DNA from 2 places in the Levilactobacillus parabrevis genome. Region 2 is predicted to be linked to the other one. Evidence: predicted binding sites of a transcription regulator. Region 2 holds the regulator's gene; the other holds the start of a gene.

Region 1 (9,898 bases), 170 kb from region 2:
CCTCTAACGTAAATTGGACGTTATTTTCGATCCATTTCCGGCGCGGTTCAACCTTGTCACCCATCAACGTGGTGACCCGGCGTTCGGCCAAAGCGGCGTCATCAATCTGAACGCGGATCAGCGTCCGATTGTCAGGATCCATGGTGGTATCCCACAGCTGTTCGGCGTCCATTTCACCTAACCCCTTAAATCGTTGCAGGTTGTAACCGTGGTTCTTGATGAGCTTAGTCTTTTGGTCGAGTTCGTCATTAGTCCAGGCGTACTCGATGGTCGACTTCTTGCCGGTCGTCTTAATGCGATACAGTGGTGGCAGGGCAATGTAGACCCGGCCAGCATCGATCATCGGCCGCATGTACTTGTAGAAGAAGGTTAACAACAGAATTTGAATGTGCGCCCCATCGTCATCGGCATCGGTCATGATGATAATTTTATCGTAGTTGGCGTCCGCAATATTAAATTCGGCCCCAACACCAGCACCAATCGTGTAGATCATGGTGCTGATTTCTTCGTTTTTCATAATGTCAGGTAGCTTAGCCTTTTCAGTGTTCAGCACTTTCCCCCGTAATGGCAGGATAGCTTGGAACTTCCGGTTACGGCCTTGCTTAGCGGAACCCCCGGCAGAATCCCCTTCGACTAAGAATAATTCGTTCTTGGCAGAATTTTTGGATTGTGCAGGCGTTAGCTTACCGGAGAGCAGGCGTTCATGCTTCTTGTGCCGCTTACCGTTCCGGCTTTCATCACGGGCCTTCCGGGCAGCTTCTCGTGCTTGACGAGCTTGCGTTGACTTACGGATCAACATTTTCCCGAAGTCTCCGTTTTCCATCAGATAATAGCCCAGTTGTTCACTAATAATGCTATCAACAGTGGCCCGAGCTTCCGGTGTTCCCAGCTTTTCCTTGGTCTGTCCTTCGAATTGCAACAGATTTTCGGGAATTCGCAGTGAAATCACGGCGGACAGCCCTTCACGGACATCAGTTCCTTCGAGGTTCTTATCGCGATCCTTGAGAAGACCGACTTTCCGTGCGTACTCGTTGAAGGCCTTAGTCCACCCACTACGCATACCCACTTCATGGGTGCCTCCATCTTTGGTCCGCACGTTGTTGACGAAGGATAGGAGGTTTTCGGTGTAGCCGTCGTTGTATTGGGCAGCGACTTCGACCTCGATACCGTCCTTCTTGCCATCAAAGTACATCACGTCACCGAGGGTATCCTTGTCTTCGTTAAGGTAGCTAACGAACTCCTTGATCCCATCTTCGAAGTGGTACTCTTCGGCCTTTTCTTGGCCTTCACGTTCATCGGTCAGTGTAATCTTGACACCCTTGAGCAGGAAGGCCGATTCACGGAGCCGTTCTGCGAGCGTATTAAAGTTATAGACGGTCGTTGTGAAGATTTCACTATCCGGCTTAAAGGTTAGCGTGGTCCCGTTATGAGCCCGCGTATTACCCTTCTTTTCCAGAGTGCCTTGGGGATGGCCCCCCTTGGCAAATTTTTCCTGGTACCGAACGCCATCACGTACGATGGTTACGGTCAATGAGCTAGAGAGTGCGTTGACCACGGAAGCCCCCACCCCGTGGAGCCCACCAGAGGTCTTGTAGCCGCCTTGGCCAAACTTACCCCCGGCATGGAGCACCGTTAAAATAACTTCAGGTGTTGGAATACCGGACGCGTGCATGCCCACGGGCATACCCCGACCATGATCGACGACGGTAATACTGTTGTCCTGGTGGATGGTAACGTTGATTTCCTTACCGTATCCGGCCAGAGCTTCATCAACGGCGTTATCGACAATTTCGTAGACCAGGTGGTGGAGCCCCCGGCCGTCAGTGGAGCCGATATACATCCCAGGACGTTTACGGACAGCTTCCAATCCCTCCAAGACTTGGATGGAGGAATCGTCATATTTAGGTTTTGCTTTCGCCATGCGTAAATCCCCTTTACTTTTACTAGATTTAAAATTGCTTTTACGATACCCTTTAGTTTACCCTAATACGAACGTATGTTCAAATGAATCGTACAAATCGCATGAGGTGGGTTTTCAGTAACCACATTATCATACCACAGGAAACTAAAAGCTGGCTAGTTTCCTGATATAATTGGCGTAATGCGTAAAACATGCTAAAATATAGAGCAGCTTATTAGTGACGGCCGCTACCTCAGTGAGGGCGGTCGTCGGGAGAAAGAGCGGAGGAATTACGCGTGAAATTAATTGGGTTACTCATTGTGGCCTACCTCCTGGGGGCCATTCCAAATGGTGTCTGGGTGGGTAAGACCTTCTTCCATACCGACATTCGCCAGTCTGGCTCCGGTAATATTGGGACGACCAACACTTACCGGGTCCTCGGGCCGTATGCCGGGACGGTTGTGATGGTCCTTGATATTGCGAAAGGCACGGTGGCTACACTGCTTCCCACTTGGGGACACGTGACCACGATCTTTGGCACCGCGACGCCCCTCTTATTCGGGCTGTTTGCGGTTCTTGGCCACACTGTATCCGTCTTTGACCACTTCAAGGGTGGTAAGGCGGTGGCCACTTCAGCGGGGATGCTACTGGCATACAACCCGTTAATGTTTGTGATTGCGGCCGGACTATGGGTCAGCCTGATCTATTGGACCAGTATGGTTAGTCTCGCCAGCATGATTGCCTTTTCGTTGATTACCCTGATCTCGTTAGGGTTTCACGATTGGTATCTGACAGGAATCGCCTTTATTCTGACGGTGTTCGTCTTCTACCGTCACCGGACCAATATTAGTCGGATCAAAAATGGGACAGAGTCACTGGTGCCATTTGGTCATGGCTACCAGAAGCGCCACGCTAAATAGGATACCGAAGGCTCTCAACGACAATTGTCGCTGGGAGCCTTTTTCTTATGGTTTGAAAGCTATGGCTAAACATTGTTGCCTGCGGCAGCCAGCCATTCCGCCTGTTGTGGGGGAACGCCTACAGCCAAGGAGCGGCCTTGCAACGCCGCCACGGCTGGCTGCCTCCGACTAAAATAACGTTTAACTATAGCTTTAACCGAACCATCGTTGGGAGTATCAGTTAGTTCTGTTGCTGACCATGCAATCGTGATACCGAAGACTATCTTACGGGTGTCAACCGTATCTAGGCGAAATCCCGGGTATTCGCAATCGACTGTTTTCAGCTGCCTAGAAGTAAGTAATCTGATAACTCGCCTTAAAGGAATCCTTACCAGCCAGCTTCTGAATGGCGACCTTTGACTCCAAGTCACCCGTGGCTTGGACGTCGTCTGCTAGGCCCCACCATGGTTCTAAGCACACGAACGGTGCTTGCTTGGGGTACGGTGACCAGATGCCCAGATACGGGGCGGCGACCGTTAAGGCGATACCGTGATCGTCTGAGGGCGTGCTGAGCATGACCGTCGTTTCATGGTTGTCGAGCGTCAGCACCTGAGCGTCATGGTCGAACAAGTCGTGCTTTAATGACAACGGCTGGTGCAGGTCTAGCGGCACAGAATGCTTCGTATCGCTGTACGGCCCGACTAGTGGCACGCGTTGATAGGTCTGCTTGGGTGAAACGGTCACGTTATAGTCAGTAAAGTCGGCTAATGCGCCACCAAATGGCACGTTGAATCCGGGATGCGCGCCGAACGAGAAGGCCATGGCCTCATCGGTAGGATTCGTCACCGTCGCGTTGACCTTGAGCTGGTGATCGACCAGTTCATAGGACAGCGTCAGGATGAAGTCTTGTGGATACAACGCCTTGGTTTCATCATCGGCCGTTAATTCCAGACTGACCTGAGTGTCGGTCTGATCGATGACCGTGAATTCACGATCGCGGGCGAAGCCGTGCTGGGTCATGTGATACGTCTCGTCGTTCAGTCGGTACTGGTTATCCTGTAACCGGCCGACGATGGGAAAGAGAATCGGCGCATGGCGGCCCCAATAGGTTTTATCAGCCTGCCACATGTATTCCAAACCACTCTCATTATCCTTAACACTGGTTAATTCGGCACCTAACGGATTGATTTTTACCGTCAGATAGTCATTTTTCAACGTGATCATCGCAATTCCTCCCACATTAATCTGTTACCTCTTATCATACCTTACGTCACGCAAAAGAGCCAAGACAACCGTCCTGGCCCCCACATACGTTTATAGGATGTACCGTGATAAGTCCTTGTTCTGAACGATGTCACCGATCTTATCGTTAACGTAACTTTCGGTAATCGTGACGTCACCAGTGCCCATGTCAGGTCCTTCGTAAAGCAGATCTTCCAGAAGCTTTTCAAGAACAGTCTGTAACCGCCGAGCCCCAATGTTTTGGTTCTCGTGGTTCAATTCAAAGGCCAACTCGGCAATACGTTCGATGGCTTCCATGGTGAAGGTCACCTTGACGTTGTCTGTTCCAATCAAAGCGATGTATTGCTTGATTAAGGCATTGTTTGGTTCGGTCAAGATCCGAACAAAGTCTTTTTTGCTGAGGTCGTTTAATTCCACCCGAATTGGGAAACGACCTTGTAGTTCAGCAATCAAATCGCTTGGCTTGGATTCCGCAAAGGCCCCAGCCGCGATGAAGAGAATGTGATCAGTATCGATGGTCCCATACTTCGTCTTAACTTGCGTCCCTTCAACGATTGGCAGGATGTCGCGTTGAACCCCTTCACGGGAGACGTCACCACTGTTCTGGCCACTCCCCTTGGTGATCTTGTCAATTTCATCGAGGAAGATGATCCCGGTGTTTTCAGCGCGCTTGATGGCGTCATGATTGATGTCGGCGTTGTTGACCAGCTTTTCTGATTCTTCACTGACCAGGATTTCGCGAGCTTCGGCGACCGTGACCGTCCGCTTGATCCGCTTCTTAGGCATAATGGAACCCAAGGTGTCGTTCAAATCGATCCCCATTTGGCCCAGCATGTTGTTGTCGGTGGCGCTAGCTTGTTGAGGATCGTCCATTTCCAACGCAACCATGTGATTTTCGAGCAAGCCTTTATTAAGTTGTTCCGTTAAGGACAGTCGTTCGTTGCGAATCTCATCGGTAACTTCTTCTTGTTCGCTAGGTGCCGTTGGCATTTGGCCGTTTTGCATCTGGGAGAACATGTTCATCATGTTTGAAAAGTCGTTATTGTTCTTGTTTTCCTTCTTCTTAGCCGGGGCCAACAACTTAACTAACCGCTTGTTGGCAGCCTGCGTGGCATCGGCGCGAACGTTCTTAAATTGGTCCTGCTTTTCCATAGCAACGGAGACTTCAACCAAGTCACGAACCATGGATTCCACGTCACGGCCGACGTAACCAACCTCGGTAAACTTGCTGGCTTCAACCTTGGTGAATGGCGCGTGAACGATCTTGGCTAACCGGCGGGCAATTTCAGTTTTCCCGACCCCGGTCGGTCCGATCATCAACATGTTCTTAGGTGAAATTTCTTCTTGCATGGCGGCGTCGAGTTGCATGCGGCGGTAACGGTTCCGTAAGGCAATGGCAATCGCCTTTTTGGCTTCGTCCTGACCGATGACGTATTGGTCAAGTAAGCCGACGATCTCTTTAGGTGTTTTATTAATTGCGTCCACTATTCTCAGTCCTCCAGATTAAAGTTCTTCAGAAATAACGTTTTCGTTCGTAAAGATATCGATGCCACCAGCGATGTGAATGGCGCTTTCGGCAATTTCCTTAGCACTCATTTCCTTGGCGTGGTGATGTAAAGCCGTCGCTGCGGCTAAGGCAAAGTTTCCACCGGAACCGATGGCTAAGATGTCATCGTCAGGAGCAATGACTTCACCGGAACCAGAGACCAGGAGCATTTCGTCCTTGTCCATGACGATCAGTAAGGCTTCCAACTTTTGCAAAGCTTGGTCGGAGCGCCACTGCTTGGCGAGTTCAACGGCTGCCCGTTGCAGATTACCACTGTATTCGTTGAGTTGGCCTTCGAATTTTTCTTCGAGGTTAAAGGCATCGGCGACACTACCGGCGAATCCGACAACGACTTGGTTGTTGTAGATCCGACGAATCTTGTGAGCGGTCCCCTTCATGATGACTTTTTCACCCATCGTGACTTGGCCGTCACCCGCCATGGCGTTGTGGCCGTTATGACGGACGGCACAGATGGTCGTTGCTTCAAATTTTACTGGCATAATGATTAGTCTCCTTATGATTACTTCGGTTGATCCTTGTCTTCAGTTGCACGGGGAAAGAATTGACGATAATCCCGTTGGAGGTGTTCTCGCGTCACGTGTGTGTAGATCTGCGTGGTCGAGAGACTACTGTGACCCAGTAGCTCCTGCACCGAGCGTAAGTCCGCCCCATTGTTGAGCAGGTGCGTGGCAAACGTGTGCCGCAACATGTGGGGATGAATCTCACTGGTCAGACTGCTGCGCTTGATGATCTGATTGAGCAGATACGTCACGCCCGCCGTGGTCAGCTGACCACCATGAGCATTGATAAAGACGTAGTCATGTTGCTGATGATACTTGGTCATCAAGGGCGTCCGCGCCGCCGTGAAGTACGTTTCCAGGGCGTCACTAGCGTAGTGGCCAAATGGCACATAGCGTTCCTTGTTGCCCTTCCCATGAACCAGCATGATGCGATTATCAAAATCCACATCGCGTTGGGTTAGATTGACACACTCGCTGACCCGAATCCCGGTGCCGTAGAGAATCTCCAGCACGGCGGAGTCCCGCGTTGCCAATTGCTGATTGGGGTTGCCCGCGGCGGCCGTGAACAGCGCCGTCATTTCTCGTTCGTAGAAGAAACGGGGTAAGTGACTCTGATGGTGCTTGAGCTGAACGTAGGCGAACGGATCGTCTTTGGCCAGACCATTACTCATCAGGAAGTTGTAGAACGACCGCAGCGTTGAAAGCTTACGGGCAATCGTTGTCCGCGCGTAGTGGTGATCGTACAAGTCGCTGAGGTAGACCTCCACGTCGAGCTGGTCGATCTGCGTCCAGGGCTTCTCACCACCGTTGTCCTGCAGAAAGTGACTGAATTCAGCTAAGTCTTCCTGGTAGGCCTTCACGGTTTCGGGTGAATACTGACGCTCACCACTCAGGTAAGTCATGAATTGTGCGACTGCTGAAGCCACGGCTGACACCTCCTGTACGTGTTAATGCTAGCAAACGCGCCCTAAAAACTCAACTAACTCATCAGAAATGTTGTGAGCGGACTGGGTAAGCTCGTGTGTTAGGGCTGATGCTGAGTGATAATTGTTGTGGTTCTGAAATTCTCAGTATCGTTGTTTATTATTTTGGTAAACATATCAAGATGAAGCGAAAGTCGAATATAAGCCGCTAATCTCGGCTGAAGGTACTCATCCTGGATAAACAGATTAAATTACCTGTTGACATATTCCGTAAACATTTGTAAAGTAGATGCTACTGGAGGGATGAGACATGAACCTAGTTGATCTGACACTGACTGAAATTGAACAGGGCTGGCATGAAACGGACACTGCCTACGTCTGCAATGCTTGTGGGGCAACGTTTGCCAAGGACCAAGTCTTCCCGGAAGACGACAAGTTTTATCCGGCGGCAACCATGATTCGGCGGCATCTTGCGACCGAACACCCCCATGCCGTGGCCGACCTGATCCAAACCGATAACAAATACAATACATTAACGGCCAAGCAACGAGACTTACTGCTGGCATTCGCTCAGGGCCAGAAGGACGCTGCCGTGGCCGAAGAGATGGGCATTGCGGCGGCAACTGTGCGCCATCAGAAGTTTACCTTCCGTGAAAAGGCTAAGCAGGCCAAGCTCTACCTCGCCATTTACGAGCAGGTCTTCAATCAGCCAACGACTGCCGATCAACTGGTGACGTTACCCGACCAGAAGGGTCCAAAGGATGATCGGTTTGCCATCACCACTGACGAATACGAGCAGCTGGTGGCAAAGTATTTCACCTCGACCGCACCCTTGAAGTTAGCTCGATGGCCCAAGCATCAGAAAGCGATTCTCGCTATTCTGAAACGCATTACCCTGTCGATTCCAGCGAACCAGCATTTCACGGAACCGGAACTGACGGCCATACTCAAGCCCATTTATGCCGATTTTCCGTTATTGCGGCGTTACCTGGTCGACTATGGTTTCCTTAACCGCACGGCAAGTGGCAGTGACTATTGGCGGCAACCTAACGATAAGGAGTTACACATGAATCACAAAGAACTCATTCAAAACTACAAGGCGGCACCGACCTTCTACGGTGTGATCCAGATTAAAAACAACCAGAACGGCAAGACCTTCATCGACGTTGCACGTAACATTCACAACCGCTGGGGCTATTACCAAACCAACTTAAACGAAAACTTCTACCATGACACTGCCCTACAAACGGACTGGAATACCTTAGGAGCAGATGCGTTTACCTACAGCGTCCTCTGGAAGGCAGACGTCACCGAAGTCGATAACCTTCGACAGACGCTCAAGGACCTCAAAGCCGAGTGGCTGAAAAAATGCCAACCGGCCTACAACCAATCAGAAAGGAATTAATATGCAAACCTTAAATACAAATAGTACCCCCATCGACATGGCCACGTGGCCGCGTCGCGAATATTTTTATTACTTCACCAAGATGATGCCAACGGGATTCACCCTGACCGTTGACCTGGACGTCACGGCAACCAAGGAATGGTTGGCGGCCCGCGATTTAAAATTTAATGCGGCCTACCTCTACTTGGTCTCAAAGGTCATCGCTCAGACCCCAGAGTTCAGAGTGTACCGCGACAACACCGGACAGTTGCAACGCTTCGACATCCTCCACCCGTCCTATTCCGTCATGCACGCGGATGATCACAGTATCTCCAACTTATGGACGGCCTACGATCCGGACTTCACGCAATTCTATCAGAATTATTTGGCCGACCTGGCCGAATATGGCGATCAGCGGACACCAATGCCCAAGGCTCCGCAGAGTGAGAACACCTACATGATTGGCAGCATTCCTTGGACGCACTTTACCAGTTACACGCCACTGCCCTTCACGCCGTTGAATACCTTCTTCCCGGTCATTCAGGCCGGCAAGTTCGAGCAGGAAGCGAAGCGGTGGCAAATGCCCCTGTCACTGACGATCCATCATGCGGTAGCGGACGGCTATCACGTGAGTCAGTTCCTGGAACAACTCCAACTGGCTTTTGATCACCCTGAAGTGTGGTTGGCTAGTTAAGATTTAGTGCTCATTTTACAAACCGACAGCCCTACTCTAATTGAGTAAGGCTGTCGGTTTTTGATATAGGGTAAAACACGTAATGTCGACGGATCGTATCGACTATTGTTGGGGATACACTATTGTCTGGTTAAAACGATTCTTCAAAGAAAGGTGAGACCAAATCGACAATTTTTACATTAGTAATAAGTGTCAGGTTCAAAAAAGGCGCTGACCCCAAGAGGTCAACGCCAGTGAAACAAATTTAACTGTTAGCAACAATTCCGAGTAGCCGCCTACTTCTGTGGGGCTTCTTCGTAGTCGCCGTTTGGACAAACAATCTGAATACCGCCACGAATCTTCTTGGCGACCAGATAGTGACCATCCTTCGGGCAATCACGGCCGACTGGCTTGTCCCATGAGACAAAGTCACAGTCGGGATAACGGGAACAACCGTAGAAGATCCGGTTCTTCTTGGACTTGCGTTCGATGACTTGGCCCTTATGACAAACGGGACAAACGACACCGATTTCCTTAACGATTGGCTTAGTGTTGCGGCAATCTGGGAAGCGTGAGCAAGCGTAGAATTTCCCGTAGCGGCCCATCTTGATGACCATTGGGGCACCACAGATGTCACAGTCAAAGCCGGCTGGTTCATCACGAATCTGGATTTTTTCGATGGCATCCTCGGCATGCGCAACCTCGGTCGAGAATGGTTTGTAGAAGTCATCGATGATCTTGACCCAGTCCTGCTTACCTTCTTCAACACTATCCAGTTCGCCTTCCAAGTCGGCCGTAAAGCCAACGTCG
Region 2 (9,898 bases):
TGGCCATCCGTTGCCGTTGCCCACCAGATAAGGAGATTCCTTCCTCACCCACTTGGGTATCGTAGCCCTCAGGCAACTGCGCAATCTGACCCGACAAGTCGCTCTTAGCTGCGGCCGCTTCGACCTCTGCTTGAGTCGCTTCTGGTCGGGCAAAGCGAATGTTTTCGAAAATATTTGAGGAGAAGAGGAAACTCTCCTGAGGGACGTAGCCGATAGCGGGTAAGTAACTATCCAGCGCATAATCCTTGATGGGATGGCCGCCGAATTGAATCTCACCATCGTAGGCGTCAAACTCCCGCAGAATCAATTTCATAATCGTTGATTTACCAGCGCCGACCCGTCCCACGATTCCAAGGGTCTTACCCGCCTGCAAGTCAAAGTCAATCCGCTGGAGACTGGCTCCGGCATCATCGGGATAGTCAAAACGATTGACGTGGTAACTCAACGTCCCGGTTGGGCGCGTCTTCAAACCGTTGACTCGGTCAATAATGTGGGTCTTCTGGTTCAACAGTTCCATGACCCGGTCATAACTGGCGTTCCCCCGTTCCATGGTATTGAACAGCATCCCCACGGCGAACATCGGCCAGACCATCATCGCTAAATAGCTGATAAAGGAGACCAAGTTCCCAATGGTGATGACGTTGTGGGTCACAAACAAGCCGCCGAGCACGATGGTCGCCACGTAGGATAATGAGATCACCAACGTAATTGCCGGATCAAACAACGAGTCTAACCGGTTCACGCGCCGGTTGATCTTAATCGTCCGCGCAACCTGGCTATCGAAATCGGCCACGTCGGCATCTTCTTGTCCTAAGGCCTTAATGACCTTGATACCGCTAATACTTTCCTGAGCCTTGTTGTTCAGACGTGAGAAAGCCGCCTGTGACGCCCCAAAGGCCCGGTGAATCCGTTGCCCGAGGAACCACGAGATGACGGCAAGAAAGGGAAATGGAATGATGGCAATCAAAGTAAGCCGCCAATCGATCAACGCCATCATGGCGATCAGGGTCGTGCCCCCAGTAATGATGGCATCGGCGAACTGGAGAATCCCCCCACCAGCCACCCGTTGTACGGCTTCCAAGTCATTGGTCGCGTGGGCCATTAGATCCCCCGTCCGGTAATGTTGGTAGAATTCGCGATCCATCACCATAAAGTGACTGAACAGCCGATTCCGTAAAAGTTGTTCCAGGTGAGCAGCGCCCCCCCAGATGGCGTTACGCCACATATAGCGCGTGGCGTACTGCCCCAAGGCAGCTAGGGTAACCAAACCCAAATCGATGGCTAAGAGCCGCCCGGTCATGGTCTGCCCGTGAATGCCGTCAACCATGTTCCCAATGATTCGCGGCGGAATAATAGCAATGATGGCCGTTAGAATCAAGCCAATGATGCCGACTAGATACGTTCGCCATTCTAGACGAAAGTACCAAGCCAATTTACGAAAGATACTCACGAACGTCCCTCCTTTAAGATTAAAATATGATTAAATTGTAACAGACTTTCCAATTTTACAGAAATTAAATAAAAATGCAAACAAAAAAACTCGCCTCCATGGAAACTGGAAGCGAGTCGTCAGTAAAACCCGATCTACTTTTTGTTGTGTGATTGTTGTTGCATCGCATTCATCATTTGATGTAACTTCCGTTGAGATGGTTTTTGTCCCATTTGCAACATCATAGCACGCAGTTGATCTTCGTTAATTGGCGGATTGTCTTTCAGGTAGTTTTCCATGTACTTCCGGGCACCGAAGAAGCCTCCAGCAGCACAGCCAAGGCCGACAACGATGACGATAATGATCCAGATCCAAGTTGACAAGGTATTCCCCTCCTTTATAAAGTCATTCAGTTTACAATTTTACACAAACTTAACGCAAAATAAAAGAGCGAATCCATTAAAAAGACTCGCTCTCGCAATTAATTGTCCCGCAAACCCTTTTCACGTTGGATATTACGGACCTTTTCTGGCGTAACTTCCTTACCGCTTTTATCGTAAACCTGCATCATTTCGACCTGACTCTTAAAGCTGGCCCGGAATAACTTCAGGTACTTCTTCCGTAAGGTTGCCCGTTCCGCCGTTTCAGCAGGGGTGAGGCCTTCACTTGTTTTGGCCTTGTGGGCCAGTTCGTTGATGCGAACTAATAAGGTGTCCATCGTTTCTTCAGCCATGAACAATCCTCCTTTAAGTTTATTTTTGAATTTGGGTCATTACGCAGCCGCGATTTCAACATCGACCGGCCGCTTGATTCCCACGTCACATTCCAAATGAAACTTTGACGATCATTGCCGTCGCCATTTCAAGACAAGCCCTATCATATCAGGGTTAATTTCAAATTTCAATTATCCGGCCGCAAACAACACGATTTTAGCGAATCACTCGCGCCTTTAGGCGAAAAAAAGATGTCGTCCAAAATAATCAACCTCCGCCAGCACCTCTGTTCGCCGCAACACTAGCGATAACTAATTGGCTGGTAATCCCGCAACAGCAACGTTTGTCGATTGACTATCTGCATAATCTCGCCAACCCATAGCGTCACAAATATATTAATGCCTGAATTTACCCGAACATCTGTTTGAAAACGCCGGAAACCTATGCTACACTATGGTTAAACTATACTACGAATGACGAACGAGGTGGCAGAAAAAATGAGTAAAGCTTCTGAAAGTAAACAGTTAGCCGTCCTACGCTTCATTTGGGAACGGGTCAACGAAAAAGGGTATCCGCCGACTGTCCGTGAGATTGGCGAAGCCGTCTCTCTCTCCTCAACCTCTACGGTGCACGGCCACATCGCCCGCCTAGAAAAGAAGGGCCTGTTGACGAAGGACCCGACAAAACCACGGGCCTTAGAAGTTACCCCCGCCGGATTAGAAGAACTGGGTGTTCACGAACAACAGACCCGAATTCCCGTTTTGGGTACGGTCACGGCCGGAGAACCCATCCTGGCCGTTCAGGAAGCGACCGACTACTTCCCAGTTCCCCCAGAATTCGAACGCGACGATGATCAACTCTTCATGTTGACCATTCGCGGCGAGAGTATGATCAACATTGGCATTCTCAATGGCGATCAGGTCATTGTCCGCCGGCAGCAAAATGCCGATAATGGTGATATCGTGATTGCCATGACGGAAGAAAATGAAGCCACGTGCAAGCGTTTCTTCAAGGAAGCCGATCACTTCCGGCTACAACCAGAAAATGATACCATGGCGCCAATCATCCTCAATAACGTTAGCATCTTAGGTAAAGTTGTTGGCCTGTTCCGCGATGACGTCCACTAACTTTAGACTTAAAACGGCTCCCCGTCACTGACGAGAAAGCCGTTTTTATTTGTTCAACTTATTTAAGTGTGCTTTAGATCACTTTACCGTGGTAATGACTTTCAGGTAAGGTCGAAAAGTCGTAGGCCGCCAGAGCTTCAGCTTCCTGAACGTAAGCGTGCAGGCCCTCAGCAATCATCAGGTTCAACGTGGTATCCTTCTCGTGAAGAATCACTACCGGCTTCTTGCTGTGAAAGGCGTAGCCAATTTCGAATGCCGTTCCAGAATCCACCTGGTCATCAACAAAGTCGACCATACCAACCACAACGTCGGCTTGATCAATCTGGCTCACGTCCATTTGGAATGTTTGTGTTGCCCATTCAGGTGTCCCCATTGTTAATCCAGGAATCTCGCTCTTCCGGGGGCTGAAGAAGTTTGTTACGCGGGGGTTAGCGGCTAAGGCCTGTTCCACCCGTTCAATCCGTGAAATCTGCTCATCATCAAAGAATGGTCCTGCTAAATAAACGTTGGTCACACTAATCTCCTCATTTCTATCTTATGTGTTTTATATTATACCGGAAAGGTTAACTATTAGCGACTACATTTTGATTAATATTCGGTTATAAAATGTTGTGGGTCCCTAATTTAATTAATTTGTTAATATTATTCGAGTTTAACGGTTCCAGGTAACCCCTTTCACGATATAATTGTTTCATGCTATACTGAAAGCAACAGAAATTGGGGGGATTCATCATGATTCTTGGATTTGCCATTATGGGCGGTCTAATCACAATAATTGCGGCGTTTTCACTCGCCACGGCAATTCAACACGGTGACTCAAAGGTTGGCTCGATTATCCTAATGACGCTGGCCCTCTTGGGAACCGTCTTCGCCATTTGGAAGTTGCCCTACTGGTCTCAGGACAACGCACCGGCGACTCACACGGCTAAGCAGAGTCAGATCAGTTCACAGTCGGGCAAAGCCTTCTCAGCCAGTTCAAGTGGTGTGACTCAGGCCGACAACGAACAAAGTGTTAAGCAACAGTTGGCAAAGGCCCTGACAAAGTTGGGGGACGTCACCTTTGATAAGTCCAGCAAGACCTACACACTGACGGTCACCAACAGTGATCTGAAGCAGACGATTGCGGCGCTGAATAAGAAGCCGAGCTTGGCCAAGCAAGCTAAGTGGCCCCGCTTCGTCACGAACTTCACTAAGACTAGTGGCTCGCTGGAAAAATCGCTGGGTAAGGGCTATACCTTGCAGATCAGAGTGGGTAAGCAATCTCCTGTCCTGGTATTTAAGGACGGTTACGTCGTTAAAAATCAATTTGAATAAACCAAACGCTCCGCATCTTAAGAAAGGTGTGGAGCGTTTTTTTAAATTGGATCATACAAAATGCTATTGTTCGCGGTATTGACGCTGCTGGTTTCGCCGACCAGCGAGGTAGTACTGGGCGGTCTCTTCACCCACTGGCAGTTGGACATCGCGGCTGTCATTGCTCAACTGGGCGCGATAAATGTCTTCGTATTCAGCGACACTCACCCGTTTGCGCTGGGCAAGTAACGTTGTCAGGGTGGCATCATCGAATCCTTGTTGATAGTTGGGTTGGAGTATGCCACTAAAGAATTCCCCTTCGGCACCGGAACCATAACTGAAGAACCCTAGACGCGTTCCCGATGCCAACTGCCCATGCCGAAGCAGTGACAATAGACTGAGATACAGTGAGCCAGTGTAGAGATTACCCACGTTTCGGTTATCTTCCTGACTAGCCTCAAAGGCCGCTTTCAGGCTTTCCTGTTGGTCTGGTTGGGCTTCGGGCAGGATCTGGCGAAGACCCTTGCGCCCCATCTTAGTAAATGGTAAATGAAAAACAAAGGCGCTAAAGTCTGCAATGGTGCGATCGGTTTGCTGCTGATAATCAGCCCAGACTGTCTTGAAGAAGTCGAGGTAAACGTTGGTGGAGTATTTACCATCAACCAGAGCTTCGGTCCGGTAGGTTGGCCGCCAGAAATCCATCACGTCTTCGGTGTGATAACTGCTGACCCCGTCCAACGCCAGAATTTGCGGATTGGCCGTCACCAACATAGCAACCGCGCCACCACCCTGAGTCACTTCACCTGCCGTGCGCAGACCGTACCGCGCCACATCAGCCCCAATAACCAGCACTTTGGCCTGAGGATGGACTCGAACGTAATCGGCGGCTAGTTGCAAGCCAGCTGTGGCTCCGTAACAAGCCTGCTTCAATTCAATCGCTCGCGTCTGTGGTGACAATCCAAGTAGATGTGCGAGGTAGACAGCACTGGCTTTAGAGTTATCGATACCCGACTCCGTCCCAAACAGAACCATTGCCACCTCAGCCTTTAGAGCGGGCGTCAGAATCTGACTGGCGGCATTGGCAGCCATCGTCACAATGTCTTGTGTCGGCGGAATAACAGCCTGCTTCGATTGACCGATTCCAATCAAATATTTATTGGGGTCCTCTCCCCGCACAGTGGCCAATTCGGCCATATCTAGATACAAGTCTGGCGTGTAGAACCCGATTTTATCAATACCAACACTCACAGTCATCAGTTATTTCCTCCTACGTTAGGCTTTATGTATTATACAACTCTAGTGTTACATCGTTGTTCAGGGGTGTTCATGCCGTCTAGTGTGTCAAATTAGTGAACAACCCCAAACATTTCGCTAACTTTCATTGTACTACACCGTGGTCGTTCACCGATGTTCCCCAATCGAATCTCTAAAAAGTCTTAACCTATTCGACGCAAAAATACTGATATCCACGCTGAACGTTGCCTAAGTTTAGGGGCAACGTTCAGCACAAATATCAGTATTTGTATGTTACAATCTTGTGTGCTCTAGTCTACAACCATAGCCTTTACAGTGGCTTTTTGTATCTAACAATATCTTATAATTTATGATCTTTTAGCTCTTGAAGGACAGACCGCAACTTTTGCTTCGTCTCTGAACTAACTTTAGGATATTGAGGGTTCAGGGCCTGTAACCGATCAATCAAGATGTTGGACACAATCAGCCGGGCCACACCCTTGTCATCAGCTGGAATCAAATACCATGGACTCTTCTTAGTTGCCGTGTTTTCCAGCATCTTGGTATAAGCATCCTGATAATCATCCCAGAAGGCCCGTTCTTGCATATCGCTCGGGACAAATTTCCAGTTCTTGCTAGGCACTTCGATGCGTCGTTCGAACCGGTGTGTCTGTTCATCCTTGGACAGATGCAAGAAAATTTTGATGACTTCAAAGCCTTGATGTCGTAAATATTTTTCATAATTCTTCAAATCATGGTAACGATGATTCCAAAATTTATCATCAACATCCGCCACTGAATTGATGCCTGGTAAATGTTGTGTGGTCAGCATCTCTGGATGGACGTGACTGATCAAGACGTCTTCGTACTGGGAGCGGTTAAAGATCCGAATCTCTCCTCGTGAAGGCAGGGCTTGGTTAACCCGCCACAGAAAGTCATGGGCTAATTGCACGTGAGTCGGCTCCTTGAAGCTGACCACACTCGTCCCAGAGGGATTCAGCCCGCTAAAGACGTGTCGAATCAAGCCGTCTTTCCCGGCGGTATCCATCCCTTGCAGGATCACGATAACCCCGTGCTGCTTCTGAGAATATAGCCGGGACTGCAAGTCACTCAGTGTCGCCACGTTGGCGTCCAATGCACTGTTGATGACGGCCTGATCCGGCCCCTTCTCAACGTGCGTTGCCAACTGCGCTAAATCAATCGATTTCTCACCCGTATAACGATAACTGCTCTCAGTACTCATGCACATCATCTCCTAATATCTTTCACCTTAGCATGCTTGCCTAACGGATTCCAGCGAACACACACACTTTTTGCAAAAGTTGCGGCAAAATCTTCGCGTTCTATTTTCAAGCTTGATATACTGAGGATGTAAACACTTACTTGATCAACGGAGGCCTAGAAGAAATGAAGAAATTTACGGCATATTTTGTGCGTCATGGTCAAACGATGTTGAATCACTACAACAAGGTTCAGGGCTGGATTGACTCCCCCCTTACAGCTAAGGGGCGGGCCGATGCCAAGCGTGCTGGCCAACAGCTCAGTAACATCCCCCTCGCCGCTGCCTACAGCAGTGACTCTGGGCGGGCCATTGAGACGGCGCGAATCGCACTCAGGGAAAATCCAGATAACATGAACATTGTGACTTACCAGTACCCCGAATTTCGTGAACAGTGTCACGGCTACTTTGAAGGCAATGACTTAAATCAGATGTGGCAATTTGTCGGCGCTCAGGTTGGCCTGACTTCCGAATCAAAGGTGCTCGGCACCTACGGCTTGGAAAAAGCGCGGGACCTGATTCACCAAGCGGACTTGTACGGTGAAGCTGAAAGCAATGACATGTTCTGGGAACGACTCGACCGCGGCTTTAACAAGCTACGGGAAAACTCCAAAGATGGCGATCAGGTCATGGTCGTTTCACACGGAATGACGATTCGGTCAATCATCGATCGCTACGCTCCCGATTTGGATGAAGGCATTGCAACCATCAATGGGAGTATCACCAAGCTAGAAATCACCGATGATGACATTCACGTGGATTTCTTCAACAAAACTGATTTTCAATCCTAAACTAATTAGAGGAGGACTACGTCATGAAAAATATTCATCGTTCTATGAGTAACCGGGTCTTCGCCGGCGTCATCGGTGGAATTGCCGATCACTTCGACTGGAATCCCGGTATCGCCCGCCTAATTTTCTTCTTACTGGCAATCACCCCTATCTTCCCCGGAATCATCGTTTACTTGATCCTGTGGATGGTCATGGGTGACCCCGAATAATCGACCAAAAGTCCGAGTAAATTCGGGCTTTTTTCATGCTTAAAAATAAAATAATGAAAACGCTATCAAAATATTCACAATTCGATTGACGTTGCGGAAAGGTTAGTCTACAATTTGAATTAACAACTCGTTATACCCGTTATAACCTGGACGCTTTAAAAAACTCAAGGAGGTTCTCTACCATGGCAAATTCAGAAAAAACTTTAGTATTAGTTAAACCGGATGGTGTTGCGGAAGGACATATCGGAGATATTATTTCACGGCTCGAAAGAAAGCGTTACCAAATCACTGCGCTCAAGGTGGTTAACGCAACAACTGACCAATTAAAGCGGCACTACAGGGAGCAAGTCGAAAAGCCTTACTTCAAGGAAATCGAGACCTACATGCAGGAAGGTCCCCTCGTTGCGATCATCGTGACTGGGACTGACGTGGTTAAAGCTGTTCACAATTTAGCGGGTAAGACGCGGCCTAACGACGCCCAACCCGGAACGATTCGGGGCGACTTTGCCCACGAATACCCAGATGGCATCCTGAGAAACATCGTGCACACCGCTGACAGTCGGGAAAACGCGCACCATGAGATTGCAATCTGGTTCCCAGAACTTGCCGTAGCTGCTCACCAAAAAGTGACGACTAAGGAAAAAGTTGGGGCAAAGTAAGCACACTACAATTGAATGATTAATGTAAACGCTTGGTAAAATTTGCCGAGCGTTTTTTTCTTGTCCACACACCTAACGACATCCTTTTTACGAACACATCTTTTCAAGATGCTTCTCTGCTACCTATCACCAGTAACCGGTTATACTTAAATTACGACAACTAGGCAAAATCTTTACGCATGAATTAGTTCTGTTATATAGGATTCATAAGAAATAAATATATCTGTAATGGTTTTGACTTCTTAACGGACTACACTGTTGTTAATCAGAAAGGAGTTAGCCCTATGAGTGATCTATTTATCAGCTACCAGTCAGCCGATCCATTAGCCCATTCGTTTTACGAGCAACTCTGCGAGTGGGCCCAACGCGACTGGGCGTTTCCCACCATCAGTTTTCATGAACAGCACTTGTCCGCTAAGTTTACTGGGTTGCACGCTGCGGCTATCAAACGCCAGCTCAGAAAAGAAATTAAACGTTCCCACCGGCTTCTGGTCATCATCAGTCGAGAGACCTGGCAATCGGAATGGACCGATTGGGAGATTGCTACGGCCCGTCAAGAAGATAAGCAAGTTTTGGCAGCCAAGTTGGATAGTACCAATATCTCACCGCTCAGCCTGTTAGAGATTGCCCCCGCATGGATTGACCCATTTGATCCCAAAGTTTTAGCGGACGGCGTAATTTAAAAATACGCTTGCAATTATGGTCATTATTGGTAAAATATATGAGTAGTGACTTGGAGAGTTGGCAGAGTGGTAATGCAACGGACTCGAAATCCGTCGAACCGGCTAATACCGGCGCGCAGGTTCAAATCCTGTACTCTCCTTACCTAAATAACGTTTTGGGGAACTTCAAGCGTCCTTGAAGTTCCCTTTTTTCTACCGAAAATTAATCAGATCGGGCACCACCCGAAAAAGTATATTATACTAAATAATAATCATTTCATTTAGAAAGAAGAATTTTCATGTTCAAACTCATTGGTCTGATTCTCATTATCATTGCCTTAGGAATTGCCCTTTACAGTTATTTTCTTGCCAGACATAATCAATAGATTCAGGCATTCATCACTCCGTCATTTCTCTTTAGAAATGACTTTTTTTATTTTTTACCATTTTTTGCTTGCCAAGCTAATCATTTTAATGCATAATATAATTATTAACTAATCTAA

The links. Region 2 encodes LexA, which represses DNA repair genes until DNA is damaged. Its sites were predicted from a motif close to CNAACANNTGTTNG; they were not measured.
Region 1: a site for LexA is predicted at 1,990-2,003, ahead of parE (DNA topoisomerase IV subunit B). Genes of this name have one in related genera too.

The regions. Positions count from the first base shown of each region.
Region 1 covers NZ_CP168688.1:1,444,963-1,454,860, reverse strand. The annotation lists gene parE (DNA topoisomerase IV subunit B) at 1-1,921, opposite strand, end outside; gene plsY (glycerol-3-phosphate 1-O-acyltransferase PlsY) at 2,197-2,820, shown strand; gene ACEPSU_RS06845 (aldose 1-epimerase family protein) at 3,148-4,023, opposite strand; gene hslU (ATP-dependent protease ATPase subunit HslU) at 4,114-5,526, opposite strand; gene hslV (HslVU peptidase proteolytic subunit) at 5,545-6,087, opposite strand; gene xerC (tyrosine recombinase XerC) at 6,108-7,010, opposite strand; gene ACEPSU_RS06825 (DUF2087 domain-containing protein) at 7,342-8,436, shown strand; gene ACEPSU_RS06820 (chloramphenicol acetyltransferase) at 8,438-9,109, shown strand; gene topA (type I DNA topoisomerase) at 9,385-9,898, opposite strand, start outside.
Region 2 covers NZ_CP168688.1:1,276,148-1,286,045, reverse strand. The annotation lists gene ACEPSU_RS06120 (ABC transporter ATP-binding protein) at 1-1,450, opposite strand, end outside; gene ACEPSU_RS06115 (YneF family protein) at 1,585-1,812, opposite strand; gene ACEPSU_RS06110 (DUF896 domain-containing protein) at 1,911-2,162, opposite strand; gene lexA (transcriptional repressor LexA) at 2,640-3,269, shown strand; gene ACEPSU_RS06100 (nucleoside 2-deoxyribosyltransferase) at 3,343-3,783, opposite strand; gene ACEPSU_RS06095 (hypothetical protein) at 4,002-4,583, shown strand; gene ACEPSU_RS06090 (hydroxymethylglutaryl-CoA synthase) at 4,647-5,816, opposite strand; gene ACEPSU_RS06085 (PPK2 family polyphosphate kinase) at 6,157-7,038, opposite strand; gene ACEPSU_RS06080 (histidine phosphatase family protein) at 7,203-7,865, shown strand; gene ACEPSU_RS06075 (PspC domain-containing protein) at 7,889-8,074, shown strand; gene ndk (nucleoside-diphosphate kinase) at 8,257-8,733, shown strand; gene ACEPSU_RS06065 (TIR domain-containing protein) at 9,018-9,416, shown strand; tRNA gene ACEPSU_RS06060 (tRNA-Ser) at 9,469-9,556, shown strand.